3 regions of the Fulvivirga sp. AWR4_260 genome follow, and region 3 is predicted to be linked to each of the others. Evidence: riboswitches for the same ligand, from Rfam matches in the RefSeq annotation. Region 3 holds a riboswitch; each other region holds the start of a gene.
What was found. A riboswitch is a leader RNA that binds a small molecule or an ion and turns the genes downstream of it on or off. The one in region 3 is predicted to bind cobalamin.

Region 1 (6,330 bases), on a different contig from region 3:
ATAAGAGCGTAAAGGATGCTTTAGGGAGAAAAATATTTTTTTTCTCTAAAGCTGTGACCTTTTCAACTATCACGATTATATGCTTAAAACCATTAGCCTGAAAGATTTGAATAGTAGCGTACATATGACCGATGAGGAGATTGCTCAGGAGCATAAAGTAATAGAAGCTTCTAAAAAAGATGCTAGGGCTTTTGGTGCTATTTATGATAAATATTACGAAGGCATATTTCAGTTTATTTTTAGAAGAACTGATGATGAGGCGTTGACAGCTGATTTGTGTAGTCAAGTATTTTTAAAAGCGCTTCAGAATTTAAAGAAATATGAATTTAGAGGTTTGCCTTTTTCTGCGTGGTTATTCAGAATAGCAAGTAATGAAGTTAATAGGCACTTTAATACAACTAAAAGGAATAAAATCTTTAGTGTAGAGGAAGAGCGTGTATTTGAACTTTTTGAATATGAAGAAACTGATTTTAGTAATGAGCAGATTCAGTTTTTGCTTAAAACATTAAAGGAATTGCCCACGGACACCTTGGAAGTGCTGGAGTTAAGGTTTTTTGAAGATAAGAGTTTTAAGGAAATAGCATTTATATTGAATATAGGTGAAAGTGGAGCTAAAATGCGTCTATACAGGGCTGTAGAAAAGTTAAAAAAGCACTTTAAAGTCAACTGGAAAGAGTAATGGGCCGACATGAAATAAGATTAAGGAGAAAAAAAATGACATCGAGGCGCATCGAGGGTCACAAGAATTATTATGAATTGCTGCAAAAACATGAAGGGAAAGGCGCATCTAAAAAATGGATCAAACTTGTAATATACTTTTTGTTGATAGTAGCTATGCTGGCATTGATCATTTATGTTACTCAGCAGATAAGTAGCAAAAAGGACGATAAGAATACAACATCCCGGCCGGATGTCTCAATAAATTTTATACCAAAATTTGAAAATTATGGATAAGCGTAAACAACAGAAAAAGGATAATCGAAGATTATCAGGTTTGTTTTTTCAGGTGGGTTTATTAGCCGCATTAATGTTAGTGTTTAGTGCGTTTGAGTACCGGTCGAAGCGAGAGGTGCCAGATTACCCTCTCGATATTACTAATGACGATGGAGTGATTGAAGTGTTGATACCCCGAACTAAAATAGCCACCCCCAAGCCACCTCCAGCACCTAAGACAAGAGTGATTAACCCTGTGCCTACAGATGCAGAAATTGAAGTGCAGGTAAAAGATATTTTGCCCACAATAGAGGTTCCTGAGGATGACCCCGTGATTGAAATCGAGACGGCAACTTTACCTGTAGAGGTGCCTGATGATCTTCCTTTTGATATAGTGGAAGAAATGCCATCGCCAAAAGGAGGTTTGGATGCTCTTTATAAATACATTGGAGATAACTTGAAGTACCCTTCTAGCGCTAGAAGGTTGGGTATTGAAGGAACGGTGTTTTTAAGTTTTGTGGTGGATGAAAATGGTAATATGACAGACCTTAAAGTGGTGAAAGGAATAGGAGCAGGCTGTGATGATGAGGTTATGCGTATCTTCGAAAATCCACCCAAGTGGAATGCCGGGAAGCAGCGCGGAGTGCCTGTTAAGGTAAGGCAAATGATACCCATTAAATTTGCGTTGCAAGATAGATAATTCTATCATATTCGTAAGCCGTGAGCACTAGCTCACGGCTTTTTTAGTATTTATTCGCTTTTATAAGGTTGATATTTCTAAGAATTATTTTATAAGTAATGCTTGCTAGGGCTTAACTTTGTGCCTCATTTTTAGTAAGTAATACCATGGAAAATATCACTCTTACAGTAGGCGGTGTGCCTGAGCATTTCAATTTACCTATACATATCGCTAATGAAAAAGGATTATTTCAGCAGGCTGGGATTAACCTAAATTGGGTGGATTATCCGCAAGGTACAGGAGGTATGACTAAGGCTTTGAGAAGTGGAGAGTGCGATATTTGTATTTTACTTACTGAAGGTATAATCACAGATATAATTAAAGGAAACCCTTCTAAGATCATAAGTGGTTATGTGAAATCGCCTTTAACTTGGGGGGTGCATACAGGTGTAAATAGCGATCTCACTGCGCATAATCAGGTTTATGACCAAAAAGTAGCCATTAGCCGTTTAGGTTCAGGATCACACCTTATGCCTACCGTTGATGCCTTGAAAAATGGAGAAAAAATGGTCGCAGAGCAGTTTATTCCTGTAGAGAATATTGATGGAGCGCTTCAATCATTGAACAGCGGAGAAACGGATGTTTTCTACTGGGAAAAATTTATGACCAAGCCTTATGTAAATAAAGGAATGCTAAGAAGAATAGGCGAATTCATTTCTCCTTGGCCCTGTTTTATGATTGCTGCTACTAACGATATTATAGCACAACAGCCCGAATTATTAGATAAATTCCTCAAAATAGTTCATCATGCTTGTGACGATTTCATGCGTAGTGATAGTGCCATTGATCAGGTAAGTGAGAAATATGATATACCACATCAGGATGCTGCAGTTTGGTTTCATTCTACTGAGTGGACTACCAACAGCTGGGTAAGTGATAAGATGTTGATGAGTGTAGTTTATACCTTAAAAGAGGCCGGCATTGTTTCAGGAGATGCTACTGTAGATCCATTAGTGTGGAAAAGGCAATCGTAATAAATATACCATAGTAGTGGGTAAGTAGGCCTATTGAAGTTGCTAATGTTTTGATGAATAGGTTTTTATGTCAAAAATGTTTTCAATAAGGCAAATATCCATCGCTCAAGCTGTGCCGTTGATCTAAAAACTTTCTATATTCGTGCGGATTGTGGTTTTTCGTAAGTATTTACGAAAATTAAAAGGGAATTCAGTGTAATTCTGAAACTGTACCCGCAGCTGTAATTTCGACTTTGCATATGTGAAGTAAATAATTCGTTCGGCATGCCATTGTCATTAAAGATGAGAAGGCGAGCGAATACGAAAGAGTCAGAAGACCTGCCATTTTTCGTGATGAATCCAGGCTTTCGGGTTAAAAGTGCAGGTCATATCATTCCTGAAAATTGAAAATGTTGCCTAGTGCTACATCAAAGGTGATATTGTACCTTTTCCTTCCTGAGTTTCATTTCTATTTTTTTTATACTTAAACCTAAACTGTTTTGAACAGAGAGAAAGCATTTTGCAAGCTAAATACGACATGCTTTGTAATAACCAATAAATAATATGGAAACAAATACTACACATATCTCCATATTAGGTTTAGGCTGGCTTGGCCTACCCTTGGCTCAATATTTACAAAAAAAGGGCTATGGCATAAGGGGTTCTGTACATAGCATTGAGAAGTTGTCTTCTTATAACCACTTTCCCTTTGGAGTTACAAGAATTAGTTTAGAAAAGGATCAGATTAAAGGTGATTGGGAAGCATTCTTGCATGATGCGAATGTTTTGATTATTTGTACTCCTCCACGTATAAGTCAGCAAGGAAAAGAAAATTACCTTAGCCAGATCAGGCAGGTTGTTGCTAATACATCATCACAAACCAAAGTGATTTATACCAGCTCAACCAGTGTTTATGGCAATGGTGAGCAACCTATTACAGAAAATGAGCCGCTAAAGCCAGAGCGAGAATCAGGAGAGGCTGTGGTTGAAGCGGAAAGGGTTTTAAGACAGCATTTCAATGAGAATCTAACTATCCTGCGGTTTGCAGGACTCATTGGTCCGGATCGACATCCAGGAAAGTTTTTGGCAGAAAAAAGAGCTTTACGTAATGGTTTGGCTCCTGTGAACTTGGTTCACCTCGATGATTGTATAGGTATAATCCATTCTGTAATTAAAAAGCAGGTTTACGGAGAGGTTTTTAATGTATGCTGCAGTGAGCATCCTCAGCGTAAAACATATTATGAAAAAGCTGCTACTATTTTAGGGCTTACACCGCCAGTTTTTAAGGAAGAGACTGGAGGCGTGTACAAGATAATAGATAACAGCAAGTCTATACAATTGTTGGGTTATCAGTATAAATATAATAATCCTGAAGAGCTTTTTACTAATCAGCATTCGGGTAAAATAACCATTGTGGGGGCCGGGCCGGGGGCTATGGGCTGCCTTACCTTGAGGGCGTATGAGGCTGTAGAGCATGCCGAGGTTATTTTATATGACAACTTGGTTTCTAAGGAAATTCTAGACATTAACCCTCAGGCCGAGTTCATTTATGTAGGGCGAAAGTTTGCAGATAAGTCTAACCAGCAAGACCGACAGAATAGAATCAATGAATTACTTCACCTGCATTATAAGCAAGGGCGAAATGTAGTAAGGTTGAAATCAGGAGATCCATATGTATATGGGCGTGCAGCAGAAGAGGCAAGATACCTTACAGCACACCACCTTCCTTTTGAGATAGTGCCAGGTTTGTCAGCGGCACTGGCTGCGGCTAACCTTAATAATATTCCGGTAACGGAAAGGGGCAAATCAAATGCGTTTATGATTTGTACAGCTCATACCGCTGATTATTCATATGAACAATTAAATGGTATAGCAGCATTGCTGAAGGCGGGAAATTCCTTAGCGGTGTATATGGCTATGAAAAGTTTGGATAAACTTATTCCTAAGTTAATAGAGGTGTGTGAGGATGATACTATTCCGATCACAGCTGTAGCTAATGTTTCCAGAGAGAATGAGCAGGTGCTTACGAGTACATTAAAAGACATTCAAGAAGATGTAGAAAAGGCTGACTTGGCGATGCCTGTAGTGTTTTTAATAGGTGTAAAACCCATTAGATAATGAAAGAAGGAATATTACTTTGCGGACATGGAACCAGAAGAAAAGCTGGAACGGAAGCTTTTAAAGAACTGGTGGGGCTTTTAAAAGAGCGTTATCATGATTATGAAGTAGATTATGGTTTTTTAGAGTTTAATCATCCGCTCTATGAAGCAGCTGTAGAAAGGCTTTATGAGAAGGGGGTAAGGGTAATTTATGCGTTGCCGGTAATATTATTTGCTGGTTCGCATGCCAAAAATGATATCCCTTACGAGTTAAATACTATACAAAGTTATTACCCTGATTTGACCATTAAAATGGGAAGGCACTTGGGCGTAAGTTCGTATTTGCTCGATTTGTCCAAAAAAATACTTTCCGAAAAAGAAGCAGAGCTCAGTCTTGTAGATAGAAAGGAGACGTGCCTAATGGTAGTGGGGAGAGGTACAACTGACCCTGACTCCAACTCTGATGTGCATAAATTATGCAGCATGCTTTGGGAAGGAATGGGGTACGGGTTTGCCACTGTCAGCTATAGCGGCACTGCATATCCAACTGTGGCAGAATCCTTAGCGATGGTAGATAAGCTAGGCTTTAAAAGAACCATTGTAATACCTTTCTTTTTCTTCACAGGTATTTTATTAGAACGAATTTACCAGTCAGTAGATGATTTTAATGCTAGTTCAAACCTTGATTATGTGTATACAAAATCTTTTGGTACTGACGAACTGATATTGCAGGCCTTTGATGAAAGGCTTAAAGACGTGCAAGAGGGCACAGGTAATATGAACTGTCAGATGTGTAAATACAGAAAACAAATTATTGGTTTTGAAGAACAAGTAGGGCAGGAGCAAATTGGACATCACCTCAATGTGAAAGGAGTTTTGTTTGAAGAAGATGAAAAAGTAGGGGAGAAAGCTGGAGTGGTCAAAAAGGTGAAAAAACTATTAGGTATATAATGGGTACGGGCTTGATTACTGGTGTTTCGTTGGGGCCGGGAGATCCCGAGTTAATTACCCTAAAAGGATTAAAGGCGTTACAGGAAGCGGATATAATATATTACCCAGGTTCGGTTTTTAGTGATGGAAAAAAGGATAGTTATGCTTTATCTATATTAAAACATTATGACCTTTCTGTTGAAAAAATGCAAGGCTTCTACCTAAAAATGGATTTAAATAGAGCCAGTGCGGAATCTACCTATGAGGGTGTCTATAATGAGATTAAAAAGCGATACTCTCAGGGAAAAAATATTGTAGTGGTTACGGAAGGTGATGCAGGTACATATAGCTCCTTTTCGTATTTATTGAGGCGCTTTAAACATGATGAAATGAGTGTGAATGTGATCCCTGGAGTAACCTCATTTATAGCCGCAGCAGCTCGGCATACTGTGCCACTTAGCTTACAAAGTGATAAGATTTTTATAGCAGCCAGGATAGCGGATGAAGAGCAATTAAAAGAGTGTTTCGAAAATTATGATACGATAGTGCTCATGAAAATACGTTCGGTTATTGATAACATCTATAATGTTTTAAGTCGCACGAACTATCAAATCTACTACGTAGAAAGGTTAGGAACTGATCGTGAGTTTCTAAGCACAGATTTAAAAGAGATTAA
Region 2 (6,330 bases), 410 kb from region 3:
ATCACTCCATGGTCTGTCATTAAATTAATTATGTAAACTCCAGAGGTGAAAGCTTCCAAACTTATTGTTTGTTCATATACCTCAGGATACGCATTCAATAAAACTTTACCTGTCACATCTCTAATCTGAATTTCCTTTATCAGTATTTCCGAACTAATAGTAACATTATTTAAAGCTGGGTTAGGGTAAACCTTCACTCCTTCATCATTAGGTATCTCCTTAATGGCAGATTTAGCACTGGCAGTAAGCACAGAACAACCATTAGCCGTTCCTGGCATATTTGCATCCATCCAGTCTAGCCTACTGTGCAGCCATCCTCTTAGGGCATTTAACACACCTTCGTAGCTATTTGGCTGAATATACAACCAAGGATTTGGCCAGGTATAAACCCCTAAAACAGGCCATTGATCAAAATTACGCGTGTCGGCACCTGTCAGTTCATTAGCAAAACCATTAACATAAGAATCAACAGCAGCAGTACTTAAAATGGTCTGCCTTAGATACTGCCACCTGCACTTAAGCGCACTGGTAAACTGTGGATCTTGCAACATATTATGCCACCAAAAGGGGCTATTACCCGGACACTGGTAGTATATCCAGCCCGTAGGGTTATCACCAGCACAGTAATCAGCATTTCCGAATGATAAATTAAAATCCCAATAACCACACTTCAATTTTCCGCCTTTGCTTTCTTTGTCTTTGTAGAAATAGGTACTCAACCTGTAAGCATCAACATTTTTAGTCAGCTCATTAACAATGAAATTATCTATGAAAGCATCCACATCGATATAATCCATATAGTGCTTTCCTTTAGAGTTGTAGTGAGAACCCGAAGCTATGGCCTCTTCAAAGTCGCTTACATATTGTTGTATGTACTGCTGCTGTTGATATTGAATATCCTCAGCTTCTGGATAAAAATACTGAAAAAATATCCTGTGATTTCCTTGGTACGCATTATAGTTAGATGACCAACCAGGATCATTACCCTTGTCTATTCTAAAGATATACCCTCCCGTTAAGTCATCTCCTGCTATATCATCTTCTTTAAGCTTAGAGATATCGATCCTGTCGCCTCCTCTCTTCATTTTCTCCATTATGATATAAATCCCTTTGTATTCATCATTCAAGATAAGCTCTACAAATTGTGTTCTACTGGCATAATGGCCCATGCTTCGTGCCATTTTCATAGCCAACATATTATTCATCAAAGACTTATCAGCATATGGTCCATAAAGAATAAAATCCTCCTCTTCAGGGAAATCAAGAAAAGAAGTGTCTATATCTTCGCCTGCATCATCCCACATTTCTATGGCATAAGATTTTTTAGGAAAATCAAAAGAAGATTCACCTCGCTGCTCAATTCCAATAATTCCTGAGTACTCATTGAAAGGGTCGTTGATGTGATTTAACTGTCCTTCTCCATTATTAATTATTCCAAGATGAGCTCTCACTTTTGGATCATCAGGAATGCCCTGACCATAGGTATCTACTACTACCAGCGGCAAAGTGGTGGCCAAAGAAGTAGCTCCCTCAAACCATGAAGGTGTAGGCTGGTAATAAGAGCTATTGTTGTTAATGCCTACTGACAATACAGCCATTGCAGATAAATCAGAAGACGTTACACTCTCGTTATGCACCTCTATGGCGAGTATGTTTTGCCCATTATTTAACATGGATGGGTTAATTTCAAAAGCATCAGGCACCAGACCTTGATACAATGCGGCTTCATGCAGGCCATCAGAAAATTGATCAAAACGAGGCGGATAGCCAGAAACAAGGTTACGAGCTATTTCCACTCCATTAAGATAAGCTACGAAGCTGTCATCATAATCAAGGCTTAAAGTCATGGCTGACACCGCTTGATTATCCACCACATTAAAGGTTTTGCGCAAATACAAGGTTCTGGTACCGGCAGGAACAATGGTATTATCATCATTATCACCATACCCAAAACCCGAGCTGCCTTGCGCCCAGTTACCATCATAATATCCTAGCTGCGTCCAATTATAATCTGGCTGCGTAGTGGGCACCTGATACTTCCATTGCTCTGCAGGGGTAATAATAGACTCCCAATGGTACACTTGCGAAAACCCCAGAAAGGGCATACACAACCACAGGATAAAGGTTAATTTCAATTTGGTCATCGGTTTAGGTTGTTTTTTGGTTAAACCGACAAAGCTATCTGTTTTACCAAGCCTAATTCAAACCAACTAAATACTACCAAGTAGTATATTATTGCTTATTTAAACGAATTTGATCTTATTTAAATGCAGTACCATTGCTAGCAATGACATGTAGCGTACTATCTTACTGAAAGTAAATGATATAGTAATTGTGAAAGTGCGCTTAAAAAAAGCATACTGATGTGAGTAATTATTGTGAGAGCAATAAAACTACGCCCTATTCAACTTAAAAATTATCATAATAGGTATTATCCTTCGTGATCTTCCCGTTTTTAAAAGTAAAAACCACACACATGGGCAGCCTAAAAGCAGTACTATCTGGCGCTGTTCCTTTAGACACAAACTCTACTATTACCACATTTTCACCTGAAGGGTATATGTTCAAAACTTCATCTTGAACATCAGGTATATATGCTTCTAAATCGGAATATTTCTGCACTATCCCCTCATGACTTTGCCTAATGGGCTCACCGCCAAACGCAGGATCAAGAAATTGTGCATTGGCTTCATACATCTGAGAAAGCTTTTCCCAGTTATGATGATTAAAATATTTGAAATACTCTAATACTAACTTTTCATTTTGCAATGAGCCAGACACCATGTTAGCAGACTCATTATTCGGAGAATTGCAACTTAGCAATACCAGCATGAAAAGCAGTTGAAATTTCATAACATTGAGGTTTAGTAATTGTCAATATATAACTAATTACACTCTGTTACAATGATAACTCCTGATCAGTAAAATTAATTTTCCGCTAATAAATTAAAGCACAAAATAGCCCAGAGCCCTAGCGTTAATATGCTACTAAATGCCCCTCAAGCGTTTGCTTTAACTGCATCAATTCTTTTACCCTATCACTAATACTACCTTCAGATAAACGAATAAGAGACTCAGTGTTATTAAAACCTCCCAACATTTCACCTAAAGCACAATTAGCACTTAGCATAAGTTTTTCATCTCCTCTTTTTTCTACTATTTCCTCAATATTTTTGAGCAAACGCTCATTTACAATCACACTATTTGAATCAACATTTATGACTCCTAATGATAGGGTAAGGCATGCTGGCGCCATCTGAAGCACAGGCATAAGCTGCTCTGATGCATTAATAAGGTCTAGGTGCAATGCTGAAACTGGCAAATTTGTAGCCACTTGCACATTTTCCTCTAGGCCATGAAAATAGGTCGCCACCATGGTTTTCAAATGAGGGAATTGCCTTTTAATTTTTGAATAAGTAGCCGTAAAGGCTCTTTTGGTTTCATCATTAATAGCAGAAGCTAAACAAGGCTCATCAAATTGAACCCACTCTACATCCAATGCTTCTAACTTTTTCAGCACTTCGCAATAAACGGGAATTAGATGATCTAACAAATCTAAAACATTAAAGGCCTGTCCTATTTGCTTACCTAACAGCAAAAATGATACTGGCCCTAATAATACAGGCTTAGTTTTTACTCCCAAGCGCTTAGCCTCACAATAATCGTTAATCACTTTGGTACCAAACAGCCTAAACTGCTGCCCCTTAGTAAACTCGGGGACTACATAGCTATAATTAGAATCAAACCACTGCCGCTTATCCATGCCATTAACAGCAATATTTTCACTTTCATAGCCTTCCGCCATAGCAAAATAAAGGTCAAGCTCAGTTTTTCCATCTTTTAAGATCACATCATGGTATCTTTCAGGAATAGCGTCTACAGTAAAAGCCATATCCAGTACCCGATCATAAAAAGAAAAATCATTAGAAGGAATTAAATCAACCCCCATCTGCTGCAATTCTTGCCAGTTCTTTTGTTTTATAACATTACCCTGAACTATCAGCTCAGATATGGTTAATTGAGCGTTGAGATATTTTTCATAAGCCTCCTTTAAGCTCGCATGGTCTTGCGAGTGTGAATATCCTAAAATGTGAGTTTGCATTTCTTTTAACTTTAAGTGGTTGAACATTAGTTAAAAGTCCATTGCAAAATTTCGTCTTTGCCTTTATAAGAATAAATATATTGTGAGGATGAGTAAAAGAAACCACAAGACGTACCAATCCTATGACTATTTATTGTAAGCATCATTCCTGACCTATAACTTTATTACGCGAAAGCAATGTCATTGAGGATAAAGGCAGGTCTCCTGACTTATAACAGCCATTACTCACCTTCCCATTAATGATAACAGTGGTATACAAGCAATGCTTCTGTGTTAAATACAGTTGCGCGACAGTTCCGGATTTTCACCAGATTCCCTTTTAATTCACTTCAGTGCAACCCTATCCGATTGATGAAATTAAGTAAAGAACTTTACTATAAGTAAATATATTCAATTTATACTAAAAAATGGGTTTAGCTTAAATAAAAACAACTTTTCAAGTACTAATAATGAGCTTATTGATTGACCACCAACAGCTTTGCCGTTACTTTACTTCCCAATGGCTGACTCTCCACCTCTCCATAACTCACACGCATAGTACCATCATATTCTTCTACTGTATCAATGGTAATAACTGTACCTAGGTTGATACTTTTATTGTTTAAATACTTCAAAAATTCTTCTGAGGAATTAGTTACCGCAGTAACTTTAATTTTCTCTCCTGCAGTGCACTCACTTAACTTCTTATACTTTAACACCTTCACTTTGCCGTGCTCATCAGGAATAGGGCTACCATGTGGGTCAATAGTGGGGTAGTTAAGCATCTGATCCATTTTAGAGAAAAATGCTGCTGACTTAATATGCTCTATTTGCTCAGCTATCTCATGAACCTCTTCCCAGCCAAAGCCCATTTTTTCAACCAAAAACATTTCAGTAAGCCTATGTTTACGAATAACCTTAGCAGCCTCTACCCTACCTTTTTCTGTAAGATTTAGCGGTTTATAACTTTCATAGTTCACCAAATCTTTCTGAGCCAACTTTTTTATCATGTTGGTTACGGTGGGCATTTTAATGCCTAAATGCTTACTCAGCACATTTACATTTATTTCAGATTGCTGATCCTCTATAGTAAAAAGCGCCTTTAAATAGTTTTCTTCAGTATATGAATACATAAATATTACTTGCTACAGCACAAATTTAATTTTTTTGATCAGAATATAATTGTTAGCTTTATCTAACTTTTATATTTTACATTAAAATCAATTAAAATAAAGTGGTCAAATTATATACTTTACTATTACTATCAATACTTGCCATTACAGGCCATGCACAGCAAGTGGTCTCGGGCAAAGTATTAAACCAAAACCAAGAGGTACCCTATGCTAATGTATATATTAAAGGAACTCATATTGGCACTAGCACTGATGCTGAAGGGAACTATAGCCTTAAAATACCCCAAAAAGGCAGTTATAAGATAAGCGCATCGGCCATAGGCTATAAAACAGCTACTCAATCAATAGACATTTCTGCATCGCACACTCATGTAAATTTCAACCTCTCGGAAGCCGAAGACATGCTTGATGAAGTAGTGGTTTCAGGCACTTTAAACGAGGTTTCTAAATTAGAAAGCCCCGTACCGGTAGAAGTTTTCAGTAAAGACTTTTTTAAAGCAAACCCTAGCCCTTCGTTATTTGAAGCCATTCAAAACATTAATGGTGTAAGACCTCAAATCAACTGCAATGTATGCAACACAGGAGACATCCACATCAACGGATTAGAAGGGCCATATACCATGATTTTAATCGATGGCATGCCCATAGTGAGTGGACTTGCTACAGTTTATGGCCTTAGCGGTATACCTCAGTCACTCATTGAAAGGGTTGAGGTAGTAAAAGGACCGGCCTCTACGCTGTATGGCTCAGAAGCTGTTGGCGGGTTAATAAATGTGATTACAAAAAATGTAGATAACGCTTCTCATTTTAGCACTGATATTTACACCACCTCTTGGCAAGAAGTAAATGCTGACATTGCTACAAAAATTAAAGTTGCTCCTAAGTTAAATACACTAGTAGGAATAAATTACTTCAATTACTCCAATCCAGTTGATCATAATAATGACAACTTCACAGATGTTACGCTCGAGAATAGAATTTCGGTTTTTAACAAGTGGCAAATAAAACGAGCCAGCAATAAGGAATTTCAAGTGGGTGGCCGTTATATTTATGAAGACCGATGGGGAGGTGAAATGAACTGGTCATCAGAAAATAGAGGTGGTAATGATGTATATG
Region 3 (6,330 bases):
GTCTTCTGGGTTTATAAATCCAGAGCTTGTTTTGCAAGACCTTATTCACCTTATGGGTAAAGATACCAGTGATTTAACTTACTATCACAGAATTAAATAGTAATATTAATAACAAAAAAGGGCTGTATTTACACAGCCCTTTTTTGTTATTTTTCAACATACACTTTCAGCCTCCCCTCCAGTTCGTATTCTTCTTCATGGAGATTGACTATTACTCCACACATTTCCATGTATAATGTGTCATTTTCGATGTAAGTGAAAAGGTTGCCCTTCTCTGCGTAATAGGTGTAATAATCTCTAGTTAAGCTTAAATTGACATCAGAAGAATAGGTTTGGAATGATAAAAGAGCACTATCATAAGTGTCTTCTTCATAGTCAAATAACACAATATTTAAGTGGTCGTAATCATCAAACCCTACTGTTTCTATTTCTAGATCGTCCGTGTATCTTATATTTGATTTGCAGTAATTTATATCTAAAAGTTCATTGTTAGGTATTATGTTGACTTCGTTGTCATCATAATTTAATGAGCAAGGAGATTCACTTTTTGGAGCTGTAGTATACTTGGTCTTCATTGGGTATTCTTCACCCTCTTCATCACACGCCATGAAGAAAGTTAGGAATGCTGTGAGATATATAATATTCTTTATTTTCATTGTAATCAGGTTTAAAAAAGTAATGAACCTATGCCGAGTTTTAGGTTAAAGATGGAGTAATTAAATAAACTACCATGTGAGCGGTAAGCGGAGTCTTGTTGAACTGTCCAGTTAATGTCATTATCTTCAAAATGCTTATCAGGTACTAATGCTAAGCCAAATTCAACACCATAATGTACAACCATAAAATCTCCTATAATAGCCTGTTTTCCTGCTTCATAAGTTATTACAAAGTAGTTGAAGTCATTTTCGAAAATGCTTTCGGATGAATTTTTATCATCATAAGTATTGTATGTAACATACTCTGCTTTTAGGTTAATATACTTCCCAATAGGGGCGATAGAGTTTGATTTTTTAAACCTATAAAACTTCATGTGCATTCCTATTGAGTGGCCCTTGAGTACATCAAAATCGACTGACCGTTCTTCTTTTACTTGGTAAACATGGCTAGTTCCTGTTCTTAGCAAGCTATAATCTACTCCAACTCCAAACTTTTGTCCGAGAAGGTATTCAAAGCTGAACTGTGGTTTGTAATTAAATGCAGTTATGCTTGATTTAGGAGTGTCTTCATTATCCGACAAGTTGAAAGTAGCGCTATTGTTAATGTTTTGATTAAAAATAGCAGGAGTTAAATTGGGTGAAAAGTAGACAAAAGCTCTTTTTCCTAAATAACCTGGTACCTGAGCGTATCCTATCGATGTTATTAATAGTAATAATATTATTTTGTATAAACGTTTCATAGTTTGCCATTTTTAAGTTTAAAAAGTGTGTAGTAGATGTTTGAGGTGAGTAAACTGTTGTTGTCTTTGTTTTTCATCAACCTAAGATCGTTGGAAATAGGTTGTTCACTCCTTACATCAAATGTAATGGCAAAATAAAAAGTACCGTGATTGGGCGATAAAGCATAGATTATAGCTATCGGTAATAATGGAGGATAAACCAAACTGTAGAAGATGTAATATCCTTTACCTGGTTTAGTTTCGGATACCGAAAGGTTTCCCATCCATGTAACATGATTACTGCCATAGCTCTCAGATACCTCTATCATTTCGTTGTGTATGGGACTGATCATGGAGGTGTCATTCTGAGCGAATTTTTCACCCAACCATTCATTCACTATTGCATGGTTTCTGAATGTCTCTACGCTATTATAATTCAGGTTATGCATATCCAGGAAATCCACATCCATAGAGAGGCTAGAAGCGGCCTTGTTTACTTTAGGCTGAATGTTTTTTAGAGCATCTTCACTTTCAATAAACCTCATGGAGCTTTTTTTACGCTCATCTATTCTTACATAAATCGGGTCAGCAATTATGGTATGGTCTACTTTTACACCCTTTTTATGTTTTGCAGCCTTCTTTTGTAGTTTCTTTCTTTTTCTTAATTCCTTTTTGCTAAGTACGGGAGCTTCTTTTTTAATGTATTTAATGAACCTGTTATGAAGCCCTTCTCTGTTTTTTAGTCCTTCGAAAGCATGGTAGTAATAAGGTAAATCCGATTTTTCATTTTCTTCAAAGAGGTAATCCTTGGTGTCCTGATCTACTTCCATTAATCTGGCCACACAGTCTTCAAGCATAAGGTTAAGCTCTTCATCATTTGGTAGCTGTTCTGACAGTGGTTGTAGGTATTGTATAGCCAAGATTAACCTTTCACTGTATGACATTTTCTCAAATAGAAATTTGATTTTTTGAAACTCTTTAGAAACAATCAATTCATGCCCAGAGAAATTCTCACTTTCCCAATAAGTAAGTCCATATATGGCTTTGGCTATTGTTTTTTGTAAATAAGTTTGGTTGTTGTTGCCTCCTTTTAATAGATCGTAAGCCAAATAAAATGCTTTCAAATGGTCATGAACAAGCAAGTATTGTCTACACATTTCTAAGGAAGATAGCGATACGGTGCGCTGAAATTTTTCTTCTGATGCTATATATTTTTTACCGCCCTCACCTGAATGTCTGGCAAGTTTAATCACATTAGCCTTTCTCTTGCCTATATTAGGGTGGGTGCTATTTTTGTCATCATAATTTTCATCAGTGGTGTATATCTGAAATTCTTCAATTTGAAGCTCTGCAGGTATAATATACTTATCATGCTCTAAAAATGCGTATTCAAATTCTTGGTCCAGCAAAAGCTGGTCAGAAACCTGAAGAATATCAAAAACTCTTGCAAGTGAGTCTTTGCTGTAGCTTGAATTAAGGTAAGTCTTCAGACCTTCAGAATCTGCTTCCATTTCTAGTTCGTGCGAATAACTGGTTTTAGCTATTTGCTGCTGATCTCGAGAGAAACCTTTGAAGTCACCTTTTCCTTTTTTTATATCTATATTTTGAATATAGCTATTGATGATATGCTGCTTTTTGTAATGTGTAACCTCGTGAGATAATATAAATGCTAATTGAGCTTCATTTTCGAGCTTACTAAGGAGTCCAATATTTACGAATATGATACCATTATTGGTGGTGAACGCATTCGGAACCGGAGATTTTACAGCGTATACTCTAAGCTTATTTAGTGTTTCTTTATCATTTTGTAACACATTATAGAGAACTTCATTGAGGTAGCTGGAAATAGGATCGTTAAATAACACTTTTCCACTGCGCAAAAAGTCATCTATATTGTAGTTGCTGTTTAAATAAAACTTCTTTTTGCCTTTCTTTTGATACCTTTTGTCGGACGATGATATAGAGGCAACATCCATTTTGTATTTAAAAGAACTGCTTTCTGTGAAGTCAGAGGGTACTCTATCCTGCGGCAGTAAGGTGCTGAAATTGTCCTGAGCCAGAGACAGTTGATGATAAAGTAGAAATAGTAGAATTGGTAAAGTTTTTTTCATATGCTTGGTTAAAATGGGCGCGCAATATAGTAAAATATGCTTGGTTTAATAAAATTTATTTTTTTTATCGGAAAATGATTGATTTTTAGTCTTAAGTGTATTTCTATAATAGCTTAATGCAGGGTGTAATCCATGTATTGTTTCTTGCATTATATGTCTATATTTGCTATCTGTGGTTTTCGGTTATTGCCGAAATTAAAAGGGAACCTTGTGAAATTCGAGGGCTGTCCCCGCAGCTGTAAGTTCCGGCTGGTGATCCAACCAGTCAGTGCAGGTAAAATCTCACACCACTGCTCATGAGCGGGAAGGTTTTTACTTGTCGGGATGAGCCAGAAGACCTGCCATGGTAAAGCTGGATTTTTGCTTTCGGGAGAAAGGTGAAAATTCCAAGTGTCTAAAGTTTTATGCACTTGATATCTAGAAGAGATTCTCATTTTATGAAACACTTATTGTTGAAGGTGGCGTTGTGGGTAGTGAGCATTTTGTCACTTTGTGGCTGTGGAAACCAACAACCTGAGCAACAGGAGCAAAATGCTTCTGATTCAATAGTTTTTATTCCTAAAAAGTTAAAATACGCCAAATTATTTGAGGTATATAAATCAGCTGCACTGACAAAAGTAGTAGTGAAATCCCCTCAGGATACCCTAAAAATTATGGCTACTTATCTTCTGAAAACGTCAAATGGAGAAGATGCTATGTCAGGGGCGATTACAGTGCCCATAAAAAACATTGCTACTTTATCGGCCACTCATATAGGCATGTTGTCGGCATTAGAGGCCACAGATAAGATTATTGCCCATGGGCAGTTTGATTATGTTTATAACCCTGAGTTGCGGAAACGGATAAATGAAGGAGGCGTAACGGAAATAGGCGAAGTTCAGAATTTGGGAGTAGAGAAGCTAGTGAGTTTATCGCCCGGTTTGCTAATGACTTCTGGTTACCAGCCCGATCATGAAAACCTCACATTGGTAAAAAAGTCAGGTGTACCTGTGGCTTTCAACTTAGAATGGATGGAAGCTTCGCCATTGGCACGAGCCGAGTGGTTGAAATTTGTAGGGTTGTTTTTAGGAGAAGAAGCCAAAGCTGATAGCATATTTAATGTAGTAGAACATAACTATCTCAGTATAGTAAAAGAGGCCAGTAAACTGAAAATGCGACCAACAGTAATGGTGGGCTCTGTATATAAGGGTACATGGTACATGCCAGGCGGGGATAGCTATATGGCAAAGTTTTTAAAAGATGCAGGTGCGGATTATTATTGGGCGGGCGATAGTACCAAAGGAAGTCTTGCTTTAAGCTTTGAAGCGGTACTTGAAAATCAAATGAATAGTGAATTTTGGATTAACCCCGGATATGTAAATACTCGAGAAGAGGTGTTAGATTCTGATGAGCGTTATGCACAGTTTAAACCTTACAAAACCGGGGAGATATATAATTACACTGCCAGAGTTAATAAAGAAGGAGTCAACGATTATTGGGAGCAAGGTGTTGTAAGGCCAGATATTATACTTCATGACTTAGTGAAAATTTTTCACCCTGATATTTACCCTCAATACTCTCTTTATTTCTATACGAAACTTCATTGATGCATGGGGAAGGGAACTAAATATATCACTTTTTATACCATTTTGCTGGGGGTTTTGGCTTTACTATTCATGCTAGATATACGTTATGGTACAGTAAGTATTCCTCTAAGAGAAATATTAAAAAGTATTATAGGTAAGCCAATAGAAAAGGAAAGTTGGGACTTTATTATTCATGAGTTCCGAATGCCAAAGGCCATTACGGCAGTAACGGCAGGAGCAGGCTTGGCTATTTCTGGTTTATTGATGCAAACACTATTTCGTAATCCTTTGGCAGGTCCATTTGTGCTGGGGATTAGTAATGGAGCCAGCTTAGGCGTAGCACTACTTGTGATGAGTGGAGGTGCCATTTTTGGAGGTTTGCATGCACTGGGAAATTGGGCAACTGTAATGGCTGCTGTAATTGGTTCTTCTAGTGTATTGGCTATTGTATTAGTAATATCATTCCGGTTGCGAGATAATGTTTCATTGCTAATTATTGGTATGATGGTGGGCAGCGTAACAGGAGCAGTAGTAAGTATCTTACAATTCTTTAATGACGCAGAAGTAATACAAGCTTACTTAATATGGACCTTTGGTAGTCTGGCCGGTACCACTTGGACCCAACTCTATATCCTAATTCCATTGGTTTTATTAGGTATTTTACTTAGCATAATAGCTCAGAAACAACTCAATGCATTTCTTTTAGGAGAATCATACGCCAGAGCATTAGGCGTGTCTATTAAGAAATATAGAATAGTGATTATCGTTGCTACTTGTTTGCTTTCAGGTAGTGTTACTGCATTTTGCGGGCCTATTGCATTTATTGGTCTTGCAGTGCCGCACATTGCCAGAGCCGTGTTGCAAACATCCAATCATATTTATCTAATACCTGCAGTTATACTTATTGGAGCGTCTTTGTTGTTAGGTTGCGACCTAATAGCCCAGCTGCCAGGTAATAATAATACGTTACCGATCAATGCTGTTACAGCTATTATTGGATCTCCGGTGGTGATATGGGTGGTAATTCGCTCACGTAAAATGAAATCTTCGATATAGCCATGGATAATTTGATTTTACATACTGAAAGCCTTGCGGTAGGGTATAGAAATAAGCCATTGCTTCAAAATTTGAATCTTTCTATTGAAACGGGAGGCTTAACCTGCTTATTAGGATCTAATGGAGTAGGTAAGTCTACTTTACTTCACACCATTACAGGGCTGCACATTCCGCTTAAGGGTAAGGTATATATCGATGGTAAAGATGTTTTGACATTACCCCG

Region 1: another riboswitch for cobalamin. It lies ahead of cobA (uroporphyrinogen-III C-methyltransferase); the one in region 3 lies ahead of ACXACQ_RS22355 (ABC transporter substrate-binding protein).
Region 2: another riboswitch for cobalamin. It lies ahead of ACXACQ_RS21040 (hypothetical protein); the one in region 3 lies ahead of ACXACQ_RS22355 (ABC transporter substrate-binding protein).

What each region holds. Positions count from the first base shown of each region.
Region 1 covers NZ_JBSWSU010000001.1:1,298,475-1,304,804, forward strand. Annotated here, with positions in the region: gene ACXACQ_RS05465 (RNA polymerase sigma factor) at 80-679, shown strand; gene ACXACQ_RS05470 (energy transducer TonB) at 947-1,633, shown strand; gene ACXACQ_RS05475 (substrate-binding domain-containing protein) at 1,780-2,646, shown strand; cobalamin riboswitch at 2,782-2,986, shown strand; gene cobA (uroporphyrinogen-III C-methyltransferase) at 3,190-4,743, shown strand; gene ACXACQ_RS05485 (sirohydrochlorin chelatase) at 4,743-5,675, shown strand; gene cobI (precorrin-2 C(20)-methyltransferase) at 5,675-6,330, shown strand, end outside.
Region 2 covers NZ_JBSWSU010000015.1:3,498,532-3,504,861, forward strand. Annotated here, with positions in the region: gene ACXACQ_RS21030 (CotH family protein) at 1-2,144, opposite strand, end outside; gene ACXACQ_RS21035 (nuclear transport factor 2 family protein) at 2,410-2,853, opposite strand; gene ACXACQ_RS21040 (hypothetical protein) at 2,978-4,102, opposite strand; cobalamin riboswitch at 4,280-4,460, opposite strand; gene ACXACQ_RS21045 (metal-dependent transcriptional regulator) at 4,558-5,214, opposite strand; gene ACXACQ_RS21050 (TonB-dependent receptor) at 5,316-6,330, shown strand, end outside.
Region 3 covers NZ_JBSWSU010000015.1:3,909,555-3,915,884, reverse strand. Annotated here, with positions in the region: gene ACXACQ_RS22375 (ABC transporter substrate-binding protein) at 1-100, shown strand, start outside; gene ACXACQ_RS22370 (hypothetical protein) at 147-608, opposite strand; gene ACXACQ_RS22365 (hypothetical protein) at 668-1,396, opposite strand; gene ACXACQ_RS22360 (M48 family metallopeptidase) at 1,393-3,486, opposite strand; cobalamin riboswitch at 3,643-3,846, shown strand; gene ACXACQ_RS22355 (ABC transporter substrate-binding protein) at 3,924-5,072, shown strand; gene ACXACQ_RS22350 (FecCD family ABC transporter permease) at 5,076-6,107, shown strand; gene ACXACQ_RS22345 (ABC transporter ATP-binding protein) at 6,110-6,330, shown strand, end outside.